Regions from separate parts of the Kocuria sp. HMSC066H03 genome, predicted to be linked through region 1. Evidence: riboswitches for the same ligand, from Rfam matches in the RefSeq annotation. Region 1 holds a riboswitch; each other region holds the start of a gene.
The links. A riboswitch is a leader RNA that binds a small molecule or an ion and turns the genes downstream of it on or off. The one in region 1 is predicted to bind thiamine pyrophosphate.
Positions count from the first base shown of each region.

Region 1 (6,305 bases):
CACGAGCACCGCGGCCACCACGGTGAGGACCACGTGCACCACGAACGGGGTGACCTGCGGCGCGGGCAGGAACTGCGCGAGCAGCCCGGCCGCGAGCGGCCCGGCACCAAAGCCCGCGGAGAGCACCACGGTGGCCCGCCGGGGCCCGGCACCCGGGCGGTCGGTGCTCAGCTGCTTGACCCACGCGGACCCGGACGCCATGGCCATCCCCACGCCGAAGCCCATGATCCAGCGGCCCGCGTACAGCAGCCAGTCCGTGGTGTGGGACGCCGCCGCGAGCACCAGGGACGCCACGAGGACCACCGCGAGCGCGGGGCGCATCACGGCGCGCCGGCCCCGGTGGTCGGAGACCGGGCCGAGCACGAGCAGCGCAGGCACGAGGCCCGCCGCGTAGATCCCCAGCATCCCGGTCACGAAGGACTCGCTGAGCCCGTCCTGCGAGCGGTAGACCTCGAGCATCGGGGCGAAAAGGTTGGCACCGAACCCCACGGTGAACATGGCCGCGCCCACGCGCCACCACGTGCGAGGGGTGACGGCCGTCACGGCGGGGTTCTCCATACCAGCGAGGCTACCGGGGCGGCGCGGGGAAATTTCACATTCTCCGGACCCTGACGCTATGCTGAAGCAGTTGTTCGCGGGTCCGCCCGTGCAACTTCCGGGATGTGGCGCAGCTTGGTAGCGCGCGTCGTTCGGGACGACGAGGTCGCAGGTTCAAATCCTGTCATCCCGACCGAAATCCCCTTGCTCCTCCGCAACCGGAGCAAGGGGATTTTTTCATGCCCGTCCCCGCGTCGGGGCCGCGTGGTGGAATCGGGGCATGACCTCCGCATCCCGTTCCCGCCCGTTCGCCCAGGTGGACGTGTTCTCCGCCGAGCCCTTCCTGGGCAATCCCGTGGCCGTCGTCCTGGACGGCGCGGACCTCACGGACGAGCAGATGGCACGGTTCGCGAACTGGACCAACCTCTCCGAGACCACGTTCGTGCTGCCGCCCACCTCCCCCGAGGCGGACTACCGGCTGCGCATCTTCACGCCCGACCGCGAGCTGCCTTTCGCGGGCCACCCCACCCTGGGCTCGACCCGCGCGTGGCTCGCGGCAGGGAACACGCCGCGCGGTGACGTCATCGTCCAGGAGTGCGCCGCGGGCCTGGTCCGCGTCCACCCCACGGACGACGACGCCGCCCTCGCCTTCGAGGCCCCGCCCACCCTCCGCTCGGGGGACCTCGCGCCGGACGTGCTGGAGCCGATCACCACCGGGCTGGGCCTGGACCCGGGCCAGGTGGTGGCGCACCAGTGGGTGGACAACGGCCCCGGGTGGGCCGCGCTGCTTCTCCGCTCCGCGGACGAGGTGCTCGCACTGGAACCCACCTTCGCCGCGCTCGGTGCGCACAAGGTGGGGGTGCTCGGCCCCGCTCCCGAGGTCGCGGAGCACCGCTTCGAGGTGCGCGCGTTCGTGCCCGGGGCCGCTGGGTACGAAGACCCCGTGACCGGCAGCCTCAACGCGGGTCTCGCGCAGTGGCTCGTGCGGACCGGCCGCGCCCCGCAGGACTACACCGCACGTCAGGGCACCCGGATGGGTCGTCGAGGGCTGGTCCGCGTGAGCGCGGATGCCACGGGTGCCGTGCGCATGGGTGGGCACTGCACGGTGTGCGTCTCGGGGAGCGTGGTCCTGTGAGCACCCGGCTGCACGTGGTCTTCGACGGCCGGTGCGGTTTCTGCACCCGCGCGGTGGGCTGGGTGGAACACCTGGACCGCCACGGACGGATCGAGCTGCACGCGTGGCAGCACCCGGGCGTGCCGGAGCGCTTCGGCCTGACCCCGCAGCAGTGCGACGCCTCGGTCTGGGCGGTCCCCCAGGCCGGGGACAACCCCCTGCACACTGCGCGGCGGCCGCGCGGGGGCGGGGCCCCGGTCACTGCCTGCCACGGTCCGCGAGCTGACGCTGTACCACCGGGCACGCCGGGGCCCGCAGATCTCGGGGCCGGGTACGGAGACCCGCAGGCCACGGGCGGGCACGCGGTGAGCGGCGCACGGGCTGTCGCAGACATCCTCGACGCGGCCCTGGGCACGCGCTGCTTCGCAGCGTTCCACGGCCTGCCGCTGGTGGGCCGCACCCAGGAGGTCGTCTACCGGTGGGTGGCCACCCACCGGGGCCGCCTGCCGGGCGTCACCCCGTGGTGCGAGCAGCATCCCAGTCAGTGCGTGGGGCATGCCTGACCTCCGGCCCCGGTTCTTCCACACGCACAGCCACCCTCACCTCTTCCCGTCGTCGACCCGCGGGCAGGGACCCCCGGGGCGACGACGCGTCGTGCCGCCTCCCTGCTCAGGCGGGCAGCGCGTCCCGGAGTTCGCGCGCGGCGGCGGTGACATCGGCGGCCTCGGTGACCGCCCGCACCACCACGATGCGCGAGGCCCCGGTGCCGAGCACGGCGGGGAGCCGGGCGGCGTCGACACCCCCGATCGCGAAGAACGGCGTGTCCCCGGCGTGCTCCGCGGCGTAGCGGGGCAGCTCCAGGCCCACCGCGGCCCGTCCCGGCTTGGTGGGGGTCTCCCAGACCGGTCCGGTGCAGAAGTAGTCGAGCCCGGGATCCGCGAGCGCGGCGTCCACCTGGGCGGGCGAGTGGCACGAGCGGCCGAGCACCACGTCAGGGCCCAGCACCGTGCGGGCCTGCTGCGTGGTGAGATCCCCCTGGCCCACGTGGAACACGTCCGCGCCGGTCAGAAGGGCCACGTCCGCGCGGTCGTTCACCGCGAAGAGCTTGCCGTGCTCACGGGCGACCTCCGCGAGCACCTCGATGGCCTCGATCTCCGCGGCCGCCTCGAGCGTCTTGTCCCGCAGCTGGATGATGTCCGTCCCACCCTCGTACGCGGCGTGCAGGAACTCCCGCAGGTCACCGCGTTCCCGCCGCGCGGTCACGCACACGTAGAGCCGTGCGTCCCGCAGCTTCTCTCGGCGTCGTCGTCCCTGGTCCTCGATGCGTGCCATGCCGCCATCGTGGCACGAACCGGCACTGGGCGCGCGGCGAGCGATCTGCTCCCCGCGAATTCCCCGGGGACGGGGGCCACGGGGAGGACTAGACTGGCGGCGTCGTCCGGCCGCCACCCACCGCGCCGTCCGACGAGCTCCACGGGAGCCCGCACCCGTCCGCACGGACCACCGCAGCGGGCTGAGAGGGCGTGAGCCGCCGACCGGTCACCTGATGCGGATCATGCCGCCGGAGGGAGGAAGAGATGCCCGAGAACACGCCCGCCCACGTGGTAGTGGCCGGGGCCGGTCTGATCGGCCTGGCCACAGCGCTCGAACTGCGACGCCGCGGGGCCGCCGTCACCGTGGCCGATCCCCAGCCCGCGTGGGGCGCCACACGCGCCGCCGCGGGGATGCTGGCGCCCGTCGCGGAGACCCAGTACGGCCAGGAGCGGCTCTACCCCCTGATGCGCGCGTCCGCCGAGGAGTACCCCGGCTTCGTGGAGCGCGTGGCCGCGGCCACGGGACTCGCCACGGGATACCGCACCGAGGAGACGCTGGTGGTCGCCGCCGACGCCGCGGACGCCCGGTCCCTCTCCGACCTCGCCTCCCACCAGATCGCCTCGGGCATGGACGTGGAGGAGATTTCCACGCGCGAGGCCCGCTCCATGGAACCCGCGCTTGCCCCCAGGCTCGGGGGTGCCGTGCGCATTGTCTCCGACCGTCAGGTGGACCCGCGGATGCTGGCCGCCGCCATGGTCGAGGCCCTCAACGCACCGCACGCCGAGACGCTCGAGGGCGCTGCGGATGCCGGCCCGGCCACCTGGCTGACCCACCGGGTGGAGTCGGTGCAGGTCCCCCGCAAGGGCCCCCGCAGGGTGGAGGGTGTGCTCCTGGACAACGGTGAGAGGATCCCCGCGGACGCGGTGGTGGTGGCCTCGGGGCTCACGGCCAACACGATGGGCGGGCTGCCCGAGGACCTGGAGCTGCGGCTGCGACCCGTGTTCGGTGACATCCTGCGGCTGCGCGTCCCCGACTCCGTGCTGGGACCCGGTGAGGAGCACCTGCTGACCCGCACGGTGCGCGCCCAGGTCATGGGCCGCCCGGTCTACATGGTCCCGCGCGTGGACCGCACCCTGGTGGTCGGTGCCACCAACCGCGAGGACGGCCGGGAGTCGGTGCTGGCCGGAGGCGTCCACCAGCTCCTGCGGGACGCCCGCGCGGTGGTTCCCGCGATCGACGACTGCGACGTCCTGGAGATGATGGCCCGGGCCCGCCCGGGCACCCCGGACGACCTCCCCTACCTCGGGACCACCTCCGCGGCCGGGCTGGTGATCAGCACCGGGCACTTCCGCCACGGCATCCTGCTGACCCCGGTGGCCTCGCGTCTGGCGGCGGAGCGCGTGACCGGGATCCTGGACCCCGCCGTGGACCACCAGCGGGACGTGGAGTTCCTCGCCGCCACGGATCCGGGGCGGCACTCCCGCCCGAACGACGACCTGCACGACACCACCGACTTCTCGGGAGGACTCGCATGAGCGCCCCTGCACCGCACACACCAGAGGCCGGCGCCGAGCCCGGTTCTCCGGACACCGGAGGACCGGTGCCCGCCACTGGCGAGCCTCCCGCACCGCGGCACCACGCCGGTCCGGGCACCGCGAGCATCAACGGCTCCCCTGTGGAAGTTGGAGAGGGGTTCACCCTCACCGATGCGGTGGCCCAGCTGACCGGCCGGGAGATCACCCCCCAGGGCACCGCCGCGGGCGGGCACCCCCTGGGGATCGCCGTGGCCGTGGACGACACCGTGGTCCCCCGCTCCCTGTGGGCCACCACCGCCGTGGCACCGGGGCAGTCCGTGGAGGTCGTCACCGCGGTGCAGGGAGGCTGAGCATGACGGACACGGATCTGGGCACAACGCCGCTGACGGTGGCCGGGGTGGAGCTGACCTCACGGCTCATCATGGGCACCGGCGGTCTCACGGACCTCGCCATGCTCGAGCGCGCCCTGCTGGCCTCCGGCACCGAGCTGACCACGGTGGCCCTGCGGCGCTTCTCCCCCGGGCCGTCACGGCCGGGTGCCACCTCCGTTCCCGGTGGCTCCGGAGCGGGGGCGGACGGAGGCGCCCCGCACGGAACGGGAGGCAGCCGCGGGACGGGAGGAGCGGCGTCGTCAGGGGCGCCGCAGGACAGCCTGTACGGGATCCTGCGCCGCCACGGCATCCGGGTGCTGCCCAACACCGCCGGGTGCTACACGGCCCGGGACGCGCTGCTGACCGCGGAACTCGGACGCGAGGCGCTGGAGACGGACTGGGTCAAGCTGGAGATCATCTCTGACGAGGACACCCTGCTGCCGGACGGCGTGGAGCTGCTGGACGCCACCGAGAAGCTCGTGCGGCGTGGCTTCAAGGTCTTCGCGTACACGTCCGACGACCCCGTGCTCGCGCTGCGCCTCGAGGACGCCGGGGCCAGCGCCGTGATGCCCCTGGGTGCACCGATCGGTACGGGACTCGGCATCCTGAACCCCCACAACATCGAGCTGATCGCCTCGCGTGCCGGCGTGCCCGTGGTGCTGGACGCCGGCATCGGCACGGCGTCCGAGGCGGCGCTGGCCATGGAGCTCGGGTGCGACGCCGTGCTGCTCGCCTCCGCGGTGACCCGCGCCCAGGACCCCGTGGCCATGGCGCACGCCATGAAGCACGCCGTGCAGGCTGGTCTGCTCGCGCGCGGCGCGGGACGCATTGCACGCCGAACCCATGCTCTGGCCTCCTCGCCCATGGCCGGCCGAATCGGTGCGGGCGAGGACGCCCCCCGCGGGGACTGGCCCGCCCGGTCCGTGGCCGAGGCCGCGGGGGACGTCACCCGATGAGTGCTCCCTCCCCGTTCGACCCCCTGGTGGAACCGGCCGCAGACCTCACCCGCGAGGAGCTCGAACGGTACTCGCGCCACCTCACGCTTGCGCATTTCGGCCCGGAGGGACAGCGTCGGCTCAAGAACGCGCGCGTGCTCGTGGTCGGCGCCGGCGGCCTGGGCGCACCCGCACTGCAGTACCTCGCGGCCGCCGGTGTGGGAACCCTGGGCGTCGTGGACGACGACGTCGTGTCCGTCTCCAACCTGCAGCGCCAGGTGATCCACACCGTGGCGGACGTGGGACGGCCCAAAGTGGACTCCGCCGCGGACGCCGTGGCCCGCCTCAACCCGCTGGTCACCGTGCGGACCCACGACACCCGGCTCAGCACCGGGAACGCCCTGGAGATCCTGGGGCATTACGACCTGGTGCTGGACGGCGCGGACAACTTCGCCACCCGCTACCTCGTGGCGGACGCCGCCGAGCTCACCGGGATCCC
Region 1 covers NZ_KV807506.1:481,276-487,580, forward strand. Annotated here, with positions in the region: gene HMPREF2833_RS05590 (MFS transporter) at 1-558, opposite strand, end outside; tRNA gene HMPREF2833_RS05595 (tRNA-Pro) at 657-730, shown strand; gene HMPREF2833_RS05600 (PhzF family phenazine biosynthesis protein) at 818-1,672, shown strand; gene HMPREF2833_RS05605 (thiol-disulfide oxidoreductase DCC family protein) at 1,669-2,214, shown strand; gene thiE (thiamine phosphate synthase) at 2,321-2,983, opposite strand; TPP riboswitch at 3,116-3,238, shown strand; gene thiO (glycine oxidase ThiO) at 3,229-4,500, shown strand; gene thiS (sulfur carrier protein ThiS) at 4,497-4,850, shown strand; gene HMPREF2833_RS05625 (thiazole synthase) at 4,853-5,827, shown strand; gene moeB (molybdopterin-synthase adenylyltransferase MoeB) at 5,824-6,305, shown strand, end outside.

Region 2 (6,305 bases), on a different contig from region 1:
ACGCCGCGTCCGAGGACGCCGCCGCCGCCGACAGCACCGACTCACCCGCCGCCGAGGACGCCCCGGCGGCGGAGGGCACCGAGCCCCCCACGCAGCAGGACTTCGGGGCCTTCGGCCCGGGCGCGTCCCTGCTGTTCCGGGCGCCGGACCCGGACGAGATCCGCCGTGCCGCCGAGGCCCAGAAGGCCCGGCTGCGCGAGGCCGCCCAGGAGCGGGAGGCCGCCCGCGGGGACCGCGACGAGGACGACGACGCGAGCGTGTCGAGCAAGCGGCGCCGACGGCGTCGTCGTGGTGACGAGGACATGGAGCTCGTGGACGACTCCGACGGCTCCGTGACCCGGGTGCGCGCCCCGCGCGGTGCGTCCGAGGGCACCAGCAGCGACGAGGTCACCGGGGTCAAGGGCTCCACGCGCCTCGAGGCCAAGCGCCAGCGCCGCCGCGAGTCCCGCCAGTTCGGCCGCCGCCGCCACGTGATCACCGAGGCCGAGTTCCTGGCCCGCCGCGAGTCCGTGGAGCGTAAGATGCTGGTCCGCCAGAAGGAGGACCGGATCCAGATCGGCGTGCTCGAGGACGGCATCCTCGCGGAGCACTTCGTCTCCCACACCACGCAGGACTCACTGATCGGCAACGTGTACGTGGGCAAGGTGCAGAACGTGCTGCCGTCCATGGAGGCCGCGTTCGTGGACATCGGCCGCGGGCGCAACGCCGTGCTCTACGCCGGCGAGGTGGACTGGGACGCCGCCGAGATGGGGCACAAGCCCCGCAAGATCGAGAACGCCCTGAAGTCCGGGGACACCGTGCTCGTGCAGGTCACCAAGGACCCTGTGGGCCACAAGGGCGCCCGGCTCACCAGCCAGGTCTCCCTGCCCGGGCGCTACCTCGTGTACGTGCCCGGCGGCTCCATGACCGGGATCTCCCGCAAGCTCCCGGACGTCGAGCGCCAGCGGCTCAAGAAGATCCTCAAGGACCGGCTGCCCGAGGGCGCGGGCGTGATCGTGCGCACCGCCGCCGAGGGGGCGTCCGAGACCGAGCTGACCAACGACATCAACCGGCTGCGCTCGCAGTGGGAGCAGATCCAGGAGAAGGCGGGCTCCACCAAGACCCTCGCCCCGGAGCTGCTCTACGCCGAGCCGGACCTCACCATCAAGACCGTCCGGGACGTGTTCAACGAGGACTTCACCGCCATGGTGGTCCAGGGCGAGCAGGCGTGGGACAACATCGAGGCCTACGTGACCTACGTGGCCCCGGACCTGCTGGACCGGCTGCAGCGCTGGACCGAGGACGAGGACCTCTTCGAGCACATGCGCGTGGAGGAGCAGATCCAGAAGGCGCTGGAGCGCAAGGTGTTCCTGCCCTCCGGCGGCTCGCTCGTGATCGACCGCACCGAGGCCATGACCGTGGTGGACGTCAACACGGGCAAGTTCACCGGTTCCGGCGGCAACCTCGAGGAGACCGTCACCAAGAACAACCTCGAGGCCGCCGAGGAGATCGTGCGCCAGCTGCGGCTGCGGGACATCGGCGGAATCATCGTGGTGGACTTCATCGACATGGTCCTGGAGTCCAACCGGGACCTCGTGCTGCGCCGGCTCGTGGAGTGCCTGGGCCGTGACCGCACCAAGCACCAGGTGGCGGAGGTGACCTCCCTGGGTCTCGTGCAGATGACGCGCAAGCGCATGGGCACCGGCCTGCTCGAGGTCTTCTCGGAGCCGTGCGAGGAGTGCGCGGGCCGCGGCGTCGTTGTCCACGACCACCCCCTCAAGGGTCGCTCCACGGCCACCGCGCCGGACCACCGCGGCGGCAACCGCAACGAGCGCAAGCGCTCGCGGCAGAAGCAGAACCAGCCGCAGGACAAGCCCCGGTCCAACAACCGGGGTGGCGCGGACGACCAGCAGCAGGCCCGGGACGAGGCCGCCCGCACGGCGTTCGCGAACATCGCGGCCGCCTCCTCCCACGAGGACGACGACGCCCAGGGCGCCTCCCGCGGCGGAGCCGAGCACAAGGACTCGACCGGCCAGCACGCGGAGCACGGGAACCAGGGCCCGGAGCAGGCGTCCGAGCACGGTTCGGCGGACTCCGAGAGCGGGCGGCGTCGGAAGAAGCGCCGCGGCAAGCGCAGCCGCGGTCGCGGGAACCAGGGCGAGGACACCGCCACCGAGAACGGTGGGAACGGTGCCTCCGAACCCCGCGGCGAGCACGCCGCGGGTGACGCCGGGTCCAGCCTGACGATCCACGGTGAGGTCATCGAGCTCCCCCAGGGGCAGAAGGACGAGCGCGCGGAGCAGGAGGCGCTCACCCTGGACTCGCTCTCCGCGGCCTTCTCGGCCGAGGACTCCGGCGAGGACGCGTCGCAGGACCGCACCGGGTCCGGTCGCGGCTCCGGACGGCGGGGCGGCGAGGGCTCGAAGGGCCGCGGGGGACGCTCCGCGGGCCAGCGCGGCCGGGGTCGCGGCAACGGCGCCGCGTCGTCCGACGCCGAGCAGACCCGGTCCGAGCAGCCCGAGGGCTCCGCGCCGGAGCGGGACGCCCAGAAGCAGTCGCCGTCCGAGGGCGGGGCTGGACAGTCGGACCCGTCCCGGCGCGCCACGACGGCACAGCCCGCCGCGTCCACCACGGACGCCGCTCCTGCCAGGCGCCGCCGCGGTTCCCGCCGCGCCGTGGCTCCCACGGCCGCACCGGGTGCCGGAAGCGTGGAGACCCGTGAGTACGACGCCGCCGAGCGCTCGGCCACGCGGTTCACCGCCGCGGCCGCGCCCGTGGGCTCGGCCTCCTCGGACGGCCAGCCCACCATCGTGGGTGTGGGCGTGAGCGCCCGGGACATCACGATGACCCCCAAGGGGGACTGACGCCCCCCGCGGCCCTCCTGGGAGGGCCGCGGGGGACCACCCACCACAGGAGCGCTCGGACTCGTCCGGGCGCTCCTGTGGCATGATCGGGACCACGTGCACGGGGTGCCGCACGGCGGCTGAGAACACACCCGTAGAACCTGATCTAGCTCGTACTAGCGAAGGGAATGTCGTGAACCCCACGCCTTCTGTCCCCGCCCCCCGCGTCCTCTCGATCGCCGGCACCGACCCCACGGGTGGTGCCGGGCACGCCGCGGACCTGAAGTCCATCGCCGCCATGGGCGGCTTCGGGCTGAGCGTGGTCACTGCGGTGGTCGCGCAGAACACGCAGGGCGTGGTGGCGGTCCACACCCCACCCGTGTCCGTGCTGCAGGCGCAGCTGGACGCCGTGGCGCAGGACGTGGAGCTGGATGCCGTGAAGGTCGGGATGCTCGGCTCGGTGGACGTCATCGAGACGGTGGGGGCGTGGCTCGCGGCCCACCGTGCGCCCGTGGTCGTGATCGACCCCGTCATGGTGGCCACCGCCGGGGGGCGTCTGCTCGCATCCGACGCCGAGGACGCGCTGCGCGGCATCCTGCACCACGCGGACCTGATCACCCCCAACCTGCCCGAGCTCGCCGTGCTCGCGGAGCGGCCCGTGGCCACCACGTGGGACGAGGCGCTCGAGCAGGGCCGGGCCGTGGCGGAGACCTTCGGCACGCGCGTGCTGGTCAAGGGCGGGCACCTGAGCGGGGAGTCCACCCCGGACGCCCTCGTGGTCCCGGGCCAGACCGAGCCCGTGGCCCAGTACTCGGGGACGAGAGTGGCTACGCGCAACACCCACGGGACCGGGTGCTCGCTGTCGTCCGCGGTGGCCACGGTCGTGGCGCGCACGGGGGACTGGGCACAGGGGATCGACACCGCCCGCCGCTGGCTTCGCGGTGCGCTGCGCGCTGCGGACTCCCTGCACGTGGGCCACGGCAACGGCCCGGTCCACCACTTCCACCACGTCCAGGACCTCGTCACGGACCCCGCCTTCGTGGCGGCGGCGTGCGGGGAGGACGACGACGCCGCTCCCGCTGTCTCCCCGGCAGACGGCGCTGTCCACACTGCCTCCCCGGCACAGAGGGCCGTGGCGGCCGGGCACGCACTGCAGGCCGCGGCGGGGGACGTGTCCGCGCGTGGTGACGCGGCGGCGTCGTGCGGGGGCACCGAGGATCCCGGCACACGCTTCACCGACGAGCTCTGGGAGGCGAGCGCGCCGATCCGCGAGCAGATCGCGGTCCTGCCCTTCGTGGTGGGGCTGGGGGACGGCACGCTGGAGCGGGACGAGTTCGAGCGCTACCTGGACCAGGACATGCAGTACCTGGACGCCTACTCGCGGGCCCTCGCGCTGCTCGCGGCGGCGGCCCCCGAGGAGAGCACCCGGGAGTTCTTCGCCAGGGCGGCGGCCGCTGTGGTCACGGGGGAGTCCGCACTGCACCGCGCGCGGCTGGACGGGCGCGCCCCGCAACAGCCCTCCGGGACCACGAGCGCGTACGCGGACTTCCTGCTCGCCCGCACGGGGCAGGACGGGTTCGCGGTGGGTGCCGCCGCGGTCCTGCCGTGCTACTGGCTCTACGCGCACGTGGGGGCGGAGCTCACGGAGCGGGCGCGCCGCACGGGGCTGCAGGGGCACCCGTTCGCGGACTGGCTCGAGACCTACGACGACCCGCAGTTCCACGCCGCCACGGAGGTGGCCCGTGCCGCCGTGGACCGCGCCGCCGAGCAGGCGGACACCGCCACGCGCGAGGCCATGCGCCGCGCGTTCCTGCGCGCGTGCCACCTGGAGCTCGAGTTCTTCGCACAGACCTCGGCTGCCACCGCACGCCAGGAGGGCTGATCCCGCACGGCGGAGAGCCCGCGAGTGGCGTGACTTCCGGGGATCGGGTAGTCTGGACTGTCGGTGCCGGACACCGGTGTGCGCATAGTGGTTTTCATGCGCCCGGACACGGCACACTCGGGTGAACTTCCTGTTCTCGGTGCGACAGCCACGCAGAGAGCGGGTCGGTCACAGACCACCGCGGCGTGATGTCTCGACATTCGCAGTCCGGCAGGAGCCCACCCGACCTTTACACGCAGTCCATAGATGTCGAGAGAAGTGAGTTCCCAAGTGGTGTACGCGATTGTCCGCGCAGGCGGCCGCCAGGAGAAGGTTTCCGTTGGAGACCTCGTGACCCTTGACCGCGTCGCCGGCGAGGCAGGCAGCACCGTAGAGCTTCCTGCGCTGCTGCTGGTCGATGGGGACAAGGTCACCTCCGACTCCAAGACCCTGGCCGACGTCAAGGTCACGGCCGAGATCATCGAGGACCTGCGCGGTCCCAAGATCTCGATCATGAAGTACAAGAACAAGACCGGCTACAAGAAGCGCCAGGGCTTCCGGGCTGAGCTGACCACGGTCAAGATCACCGGCATCGACGCCTGATTTCCCGGTCCCCCATACATTTCCAACGAAGGTAGGCACACACCATGGCACACAAGAAGGGTGCGAGCTCCACTCGCAACGGCCGTGACTCCAACGCCCAGTACCTGGGTGTCAAGCGCTTCGGCGGCCAGTCCGTCAACGCCGGCGAGATCATCGTCCGCCAGCGTGGAACCCACTTCCACCCGGGTCTGAACATGGGCCGCGGCAAGGACGACACCCTGTTCGCCCTGGCCGCCGGTGTCGTCGAGTTCGGCACCCGTCGTGGCCGCCGCGTGGTCAACATCCAGACCGCCGAGTAGTCAGTTCTTCCGGACCCCAGGGTCCACCCGCCGTCACCGCAGCGTGACGGCGACCACTGGAGGGTGGGCGCGTCACGCGCTCACCCTCTAGTCTTTTCAGGACAGCCCCGTCTCCCTGCCCCGCGCGGGGGACCCCAGAATCCGAGGAGCCACGTGGCCAGTTTTGTTGATCGAGTCATCGTCCACGCCACGGGCGGCAACGGCGGCCACGGTTGCGTCTCCGTCAAGCGCGAGAAGTTCAAGCCGCTCGGTGGCCCGGACGGCGGCAACGGCGGGGACGGCGGCTCCGTGATCCTGCGGGTGGACGGGCAGTCCACCACCCTGCTGGGCTTCCACCACGCCCCGCACCAGAAGGCCCCCAACGGGGAGCCCGGCAAGGGAGACATGCGCCACGGCTTCAAGGGCCAGGATCTCGTGCTCTCCGTGCCGGACGGCACCGTGGTCAAGGACCGCGAGGGCAATGTGCTCGCGGACCTGCTGGGTGAGGGCAGCGAGTACGTGCTGGCCTCCGGCGGCATGGGCGGGCGTGGCAACGCGGCGCTCGCGTCCCCCAAGCGCAAGGCTCCCGGTTTCGCGCTGCTCGGCACCCCGGGTGAGGAGCAGGAGGTGGAGCTGGAGCTGAAGTCCATTGCGGACATCGCGCTCGTGGGCTTCCCCTCCGCCGGCAAGTCCAGCCTGATCGCCGCGATGAGTGCCGCGCGGCCCAAGATCGCCGACTAC
Region 2 covers NZ_KV807509.1:498,326-504,630, reverse strand. Annotated here, with positions in the region: gene HMPREF2833_RS11070 (Rne/Rng family ribonuclease) at 1-2,843, shown strand, start outside; TPP riboswitch at 2,935-3,028, shown strand; gene HMPREF2833_RS11065 (bifunctional hydroxymethylpyrimidine kinase/phosphomethylpyrimidine kinase) at 3,016-4,704, shown strand; gene rplU (50S ribosomal protein L21) at 4,975-5,286, shown strand; gene rpmA (50S ribosomal protein L27) at 5,331-5,585, shown strand; gene obgE (GTPase ObgE) at 5,739-6,305, shown strand, end outside.
Region 2: linked by a shared signal. The riboswitch ahead of HMPREF2833_RS11065 (bifunctional hydroxymethylpyrimidine kinase/phosphomethylpyrimidine kinase) and the one ahead of thiO (glycine oxidase ThiO) in region 1 are both predicted to bind thiamine pyrophosphate.

Region 3 (6,305 bases), 290 kb from region 1:
GCGCGATCCCCACCAGGTCGATCCACTTGTAGGACGGGTCCAGCTTCCGCCCGGTGAGCACGGTGGTGAGCCACGTGGCGGCAATGATGCCCAGCGGCTTGCCCAGGACGAGGCCCGCGATGATGCCGAGCGTGACGGGGGCGGCGAGCGCCGTCGTCAATCCGTCCCAGCCGCCCACTGCGACGCCCGCGGAGAAGAACGCGAAGACCGGCACCGCGAACCCGGCGGACAGGGGCCGGACGCGGTGCTCCAGGTGCTCGGCGAGCTCCACGGGCTCCCCGGACGCCTTGGCCCCCATGACGGGAACGGCGAAACCGAGCAGCACGCCCGCGACCGTGGCGTGGATCCCGGCCTCGTGGACCAGGGCCCACGTGACCACGGCCAGCGGCACCAGGATCACCCACGCGGCCCACGTGCGGTGCGCGAAGAAGCGGGGGAAGCGGTGCGCCAGCAGCCCGAACGCGGCCAGCGGGACGAGCGCGAGGAGCAGCGGGAGCACGTGCACCTCGTCGGTGTAGAAGATCGCGATGATCGTGATGGCCAGCAGGTCGTCCACCACCGCCAGGGTCAGCAGGAACAGGCGGAGCGCGCTGGGCAGGTGCGAGCCCACGATCGCGAGCACCGCCACGGCGAAGGCGATGTCCGTGGCGGTCGGGATCGCCCAGCCGCCCAGGGTCTCGGGGCTCGTCGCGTTCACGGCCGCGTAGATCAGCGCGGGGACGACGACGCCGCCCACGGCCGCCGCGACCGGCACGGCCGCCTTGCGGAGGTCCCGCAGATCACCCGCGACGAACTCGCGTTTGAGTTCCAGACCCACGAGGAAGAAGAAGACGGCGAGCAGCCCGTCCGCGGCCCAGGTGCCGAGGCTGAGCTTCAGGTGCCACGGCTCGTAGCCGACCTCGAGGTCACGGAGGGCGAAGTAGCTCTCCGCAAAGGGCGAGTTGGCCCAGACGAGGGCGATGACAGCGGCAACCACGAGGAGGATGCCGGCCACGGTCTCGCGGCGCAGGACGTCCTGGAGCCGGGAGAGGACGCCACCCGAGGGGTGGTCGGGCTCGCACGGAGGCTCAGGATGGTTGAAGAAACCGGGCTCCGAAACGAAGCCGGAGGATTCTTCCTGCGCCACGGGATCCGGTGATCCGGGCTCACGGTGGGCAGGGGTGGTCGTGTGGTGCAGGGGCATGGAGTACTCCAATGTCGACGGGCATCACGCTCATTACCGCCGACCAGACTTCCCGGCACACCAGCCATCAAGGGTAGCAGGGTGCATTTGGGCGGCGCACCCGGGGCGGCTGCCATGAGGCTGAGCGGCTCCGTCTACACTGACCACCAGTGACACGGGGTGCCGCCACCCTCTCCTCCCAGCCTCACCGGGCGCGTGGAGCGGGGGTCCGCAGCGGCTGAGATGACACCCGTCGAACCTGTCCAGTTAGTACTGGCGAAGGGATGTCACGGTCGCACCGCGCAGGTGGCGCACCGCTTTCTTCGCCGTGAGCCACAGGAGTGAGCATGCGGATCGAGAACACCATCGTCCTGGTCACCGGCGGAGCCCGCGGGCTCGGGGAGCACCTCAGCCGGGCGTTCGCGCGGGAGGGTGCGCGCGTCGTCGTGAACTACCACGCCAGCGAGGAGCGGGCCCGCGCGCTGGTCAGCGAACTCGGCGAGGACAGGGCGCTTGCTGTCCAGGCGGACGTGACCGACGCCCAGCAGGTGCGGGACATGGTCACCCAGGCCCGGGAGCACTTCGGCGCGCCGATCACGGTGGCGGTGAACAACGCCCTGGTGGACTTCAGCTTCAACGGGGACGCCCGGCCCACCCTGGACACGCTCACTGCGCAGAACCTGACCCAGCAGTTCGAGGGCGCGGTCGTGGGCGCCCTCAACGTGATGCAGGCGGTCACCCCGGGCATGGCGGAGGCGGGCGAGGGGCGCATCATCAACATCGGCACCAACCTCTTCCAGAACCCCGTGGTCCCCTACCACGACTACACCGCCGCGAAGGCCGCCCTGCTCTCCCTCACCCGCACCGCCGCCAAGGACCTGGGACCGCAGGGCATCACCGTGAACATGATCTCCGGTGGCCTGCTTCGCACCACGGACGCGAGCGCCGCCACCCCGGACGAGGTCTTCGACTTCATCGCCGCCAGCACTCCCTTGGGTCGCGTGACCACCCCCGAGGAGTTCGCGGACACCGCCCTGTTCTTCGCCTCGGACTGGTCCCGCGGGGTCACCGGCCAGAACCTGGTGGTCGACGGCGGGCTGGTGATGGACTGACATGGCCCGCCGCCTCCACCTCAACGCGTTCCTCTACGGCGCCGGCCACCACCAGGCGGCGTGGCGCGCCCCGAACTCCTCGGTGCACCGCCTCACGGACATCAGCTACTACGAGGAGCTCGCGCAGACCGCCGAGCGCGGCCTGTTCGACGCCGTGTTCTTCGCGGACGGCCACAGCGTGGGCGACGTCTCCGGCGGACCCCACTGGTCCCTCGAACCGCTGACCGCGCTGTCCGCGATGGCGCGCGCCACCGAGCGCATCGGCCTGGTGTGCACGGTGTCCTCCACGTTCTTCACGCCGTTCCACGCGGCCCGGATGCTCGCGTCCCTGGACCACATCTCGGGCGGCCGGGCGGGCTGGAACGTGGTGACCTCCATGTGGGACGACGAGGCCCGCAACCACGGCTACCGAGCCATGCCGCCCAAGGACGAGCGCTACGGGCGCGCCCGCGAGTTCGTGGAGGTGGCCCGCGCCCTGTGGGCCAGTTGGGACGAGGACGCCGTCACCGCGGACCCGGAGGGCCAGTGGGCGGACCCGTCCAAGCTGCACCGCCTGGACCACGAGGGCCGCCACTTCCTGGTGGACGGACCCCTCACGGTCCCGCGCTCCCCGCAGGGCGAGCCGGTGCTGTTCCAGGCCGGTGCGTCCGGGCCCGGAAAGGCCCTGGCCGGGGACTTCGCGGAGGGGATCTATGCCGTGGCCTACGACCTCCCCGCCGCCGAGGAGTACTACGCCTCGGTCAAGGCGGAGGTGGCCCGGGCCGGCCGCGATCCGGAGGCCGTGGTCGTGATGCCCGGACTGGTCACCTACGTGGGCCGCACCCACGAGGAGGCCCTCGCCAAGCAGGAGCGCGTGGACCGGCTGCTGCCCGTGGAGCAGTCCCTCGCGCAGCTCTCCACCTTCGTGGAGCAGGACTGCTCCGACTGGGACCTGGACGCGCCCGTGCCCCCGCTGCCACCCCTGGAGGAGTTCACCGGACCGCAGGGCCGCTACGGCACCATCCTGCGGATCATCGAGGCAGAGCACCCCACGGTCCGCCAGCTGCTCGGGCGCCTGGCCGCCGGCGGAGGCCACTGCACCATGGTGGGCACCCCGGAGTCCATCGCGGACCGGATGCAGGAGTGGCTGGAGAACGGCGGCGCGGACGGCTTCAACCTCATGCCGCCCGTGCAGCCGGACTCGCTCACGGACTTCGTGGACCTCGTGGTCCCCGAGCTGCAGCGCCGCGGCCTGTTCCGCACCGAGTACACCGCCACCACGCTGCGCGGCCACCTCACCGAGGGCTGACCGCCCACCCCACGACGACGCCGCCGCGCCCCGGAGGCTGCACGCTCGCCAGGCACCACGGCCCACACCCTTAAGTGCAGCTTTTGCCACTTTTCGGCCCGTGAGCGGCAAAACCTGCACTTAATCCTGGGCTGGAGAGCTCATTCCTCGGGTGGAGGGCCTGATCCTGGGGTGGGGGGCTTGATCTTGGGGGTGCAGGGCTTCACGAGGGCGGCGGCGATCCGGTGACGGGCGTGCGGGGGCCGGCCGTGCGGCGTCGTCGTGCGCCGGGGATGTCAGAGCAGGGGGCGCAGCGGGACCAGCAGGACCTCCGCGACCCGCGCCATGGGGTGGCGCTCCCGCCACTGGGGGGAGGTGAGCTCCTCGCAGTGCTCGCTGTCCGCGAGGAAGACCTTCTCCATCTGGGCGGCGAAGTCCGGGTCCACGATCTCCACGTTGGTCTCGTAGTTGAAGGACAGGGAGAGGCGGTCCAGGTTGGCGGTGCCCACGGTGGACCACTGGCCGTCGATGGTGGCGGTCTTGGCGTGGATCATGCACGCGCCGTAGAGCAGGATGGTCACGCCGCCCTCCAACAGCTGGCCGTAGAACCCCCGGGACACCCAGTCCGAGAGGATGTGGTTGGAGTCTTTGGGGACCATGACGCGGACGTCCACCCCGCGGCGCGCGGCGTCCAGGAGCGTGTCCAGCACCTGCTGGTCCGGGATGAAGTACGGGGTGTTGATCCAGATGTGGTGCTGAGCCCGGTCGATCGCGTTCATGTACATCTCACGGATGGGGTACACGATCTGGATGGGCAGGTTCGCGTTCACCCGCACCTCGGGATCCCAGCTCTGCGGCGGGACCCACTCGATCTCCTTGTCCGGCTCGCGGTCCTCGTTCCACACCGTGGCGATCGCGTTGCGCAGACCCCACACGGCCGGGCCCACCTCACGGATGTGCGTATCCCGCCACTGCCGGGAGTACAGGGAGCCGATGTTGAACCCGCCCACGAACCCGATCTGGTCGTCCACCACCAGGATCTTGGAGTGGTTAAGACCCGAGAACCTCAGGGGGCCCTTCCAGAACGGGCGGCGAAGGAACGGCACGCGGAACACGTGGATGTCGCTGTCGAAGGAGTAGAAGGTCTGCGGGATGACCAGGTTGGCGAAGCCGTCGTAGATCACGAACACGTCCACGCCGCGCTCCACCGCACGGTTCATGCCGTCCAGGAAGCGCTGCCCGATCTCGTCGTTCTTCCAGATGAACGTCTCCATGTGGATGGAGTGCTCGGCGTTGTCGATGGCCTCGAGCATGTCCTCGTAGACGTCCTCCCCGGACGTGTAGATGGTCAGCTCCGAGTCCTGCACCTGCGCCGTGAACGTTCCCGGACGCGGTGCGTCACGCTGCTTGCGCCCGCGCTGCTTCCACCAGTCGATGCCCGCCAGAGATGCCACGACCACGGCCTGCGCACCGAGCAGGGACCCTGCGCCCACACCGGCCGCCTTCAGCAGGATCCGGCGTTCTCTGATCTGTGACAGCACGTTCGTGGGGGTCATCCCGCCACACTACTGCCCCGTGTTCCCGGGCGTCCCGCCTCTTGCCTGGGATCCCGGTGGAAGTCCCCGTGGCATCCGCTCCGCGCCGGAGGCGGTCCCCACACCTGAGGCACGGGAGCACGACGCCGCCCGCGGCCCGGGTGGACCCCGGGGTCCTCCGGTGACGGCGCCCACCCCCTGGCGCAGGGGGGCGTGAGGACCGACCGCCCCGCGCGCCGCACCGGCCCCGTGCATGGAAGGCGGCCGAGCGGCGTCGTGCCCCGTGCCTGCGCCAACCCCGGCCCGTGCGGACCGCCCTGCACCGGTTTCTCCGGTGCCGCGCGGGTGGCTACGGTGGAGCCCATGAGAATTGCCACGTGGAACGTGAACTCCATCCGCGCCCGGGCCGACCGCATCGAGGCGTGGCTCGACCGCTCGGACGTGGACGTGCTGGCCATCCAGGAGACCAAGGCCAAGGACGAGAACTTCCCGTGGGAGCTCTTCGAGTTCGCGGGCTACGAGGTGGCGCACTTCGGCGTGAGCCAGTGGAACGGCGTGGCGATCGCGTCCCGCGTGGGGCTCACGGACGTGGAGCGGACCTTCCCGGACCAGCCCACGTTCGGCAAGCCCGGCCAGGAGCCCGCGCAGGAGGCCCGCGCGATCGGCGCCACGTGCGGCGGCGTGCGCGTGTGGTCCCTCTACGTGCCCAACGGGCGCGGCCTGGAGGACCCCCACATGCCGTACAAGCTCGAGTGGCTGCGCGTGCTGGAGGGCCACGCCAAGCAGTGGCTGCAGGACGATCCGGACGCGCAGATCGCCCTGGTGGGCGACTGGAACGTGGCCCCGCAGGACGACGACGTGTGGGACATCCAGCTCTTCAAGGAGGGCGGCTACACCCACGTCAGCGAGCCGGAGCGCGCGGCGTTCCACGCGTTCATCGAGGACGCCGGCTACCAGGACGTCGTGCGCCCGCGCCACCCCGGCCCCGGCGTCTACACCTACTGGGACTACAAGCAGCTGCGGTTCCCCAAGAAGGAGGGCATGCGCATCGACTTCCAGCTGTGCTCCCCCGCACTGGCCGCCCGAGTGCAGGACGCCTGGATCGACCGGGACGAGCGCAAGGGCAAGGGCGCCTCGGACCACGCGCCCGTCGTGATAGAGATCGACTGACCCCGTGCCCCTGATCAACGCGGGCAGCGCCTACCGCAGCATCACGGGCCCGCCCGTGC
Region 3 covers NZ_KV807506.1:769,423-775,727, forward strand. Annotated here, with positions in the region: gene nhaA (Na+/H+ antiporter NhaA) at 1-1,183, opposite strand, end outside; TPP riboswitch at 1,329-1,464, shown strand; gene HMPREF2833_RS06895 (3-oxoacyl-ACP reductase) at 1,510-2,274, shown strand; gene HMPREF2833_RS06900 (LLM class flavin-dependent oxidoreductase) at 2,276-3,562, shown strand; gene HMPREF2833_RS06905 (phospholipase D-like domain-containing protein) at 3,838-5,097, opposite strand; gene HMPREF2833_RS06910 (exodeoxyribonuclease III) at 5,440-6,246, shown strand; gene HMPREF2833_RS06915 (DUF8083 family protein) at 6,251-6,305, shown strand, end outside.
Region 3: linked by a shared signal. The riboswitch ahead of HMPREF2833_RS06895 (3-oxoacyl-ACP reductase) and the one ahead of thiO (glycine oxidase ThiO) in region 1 are both predicted to bind thiamine pyrophosphate.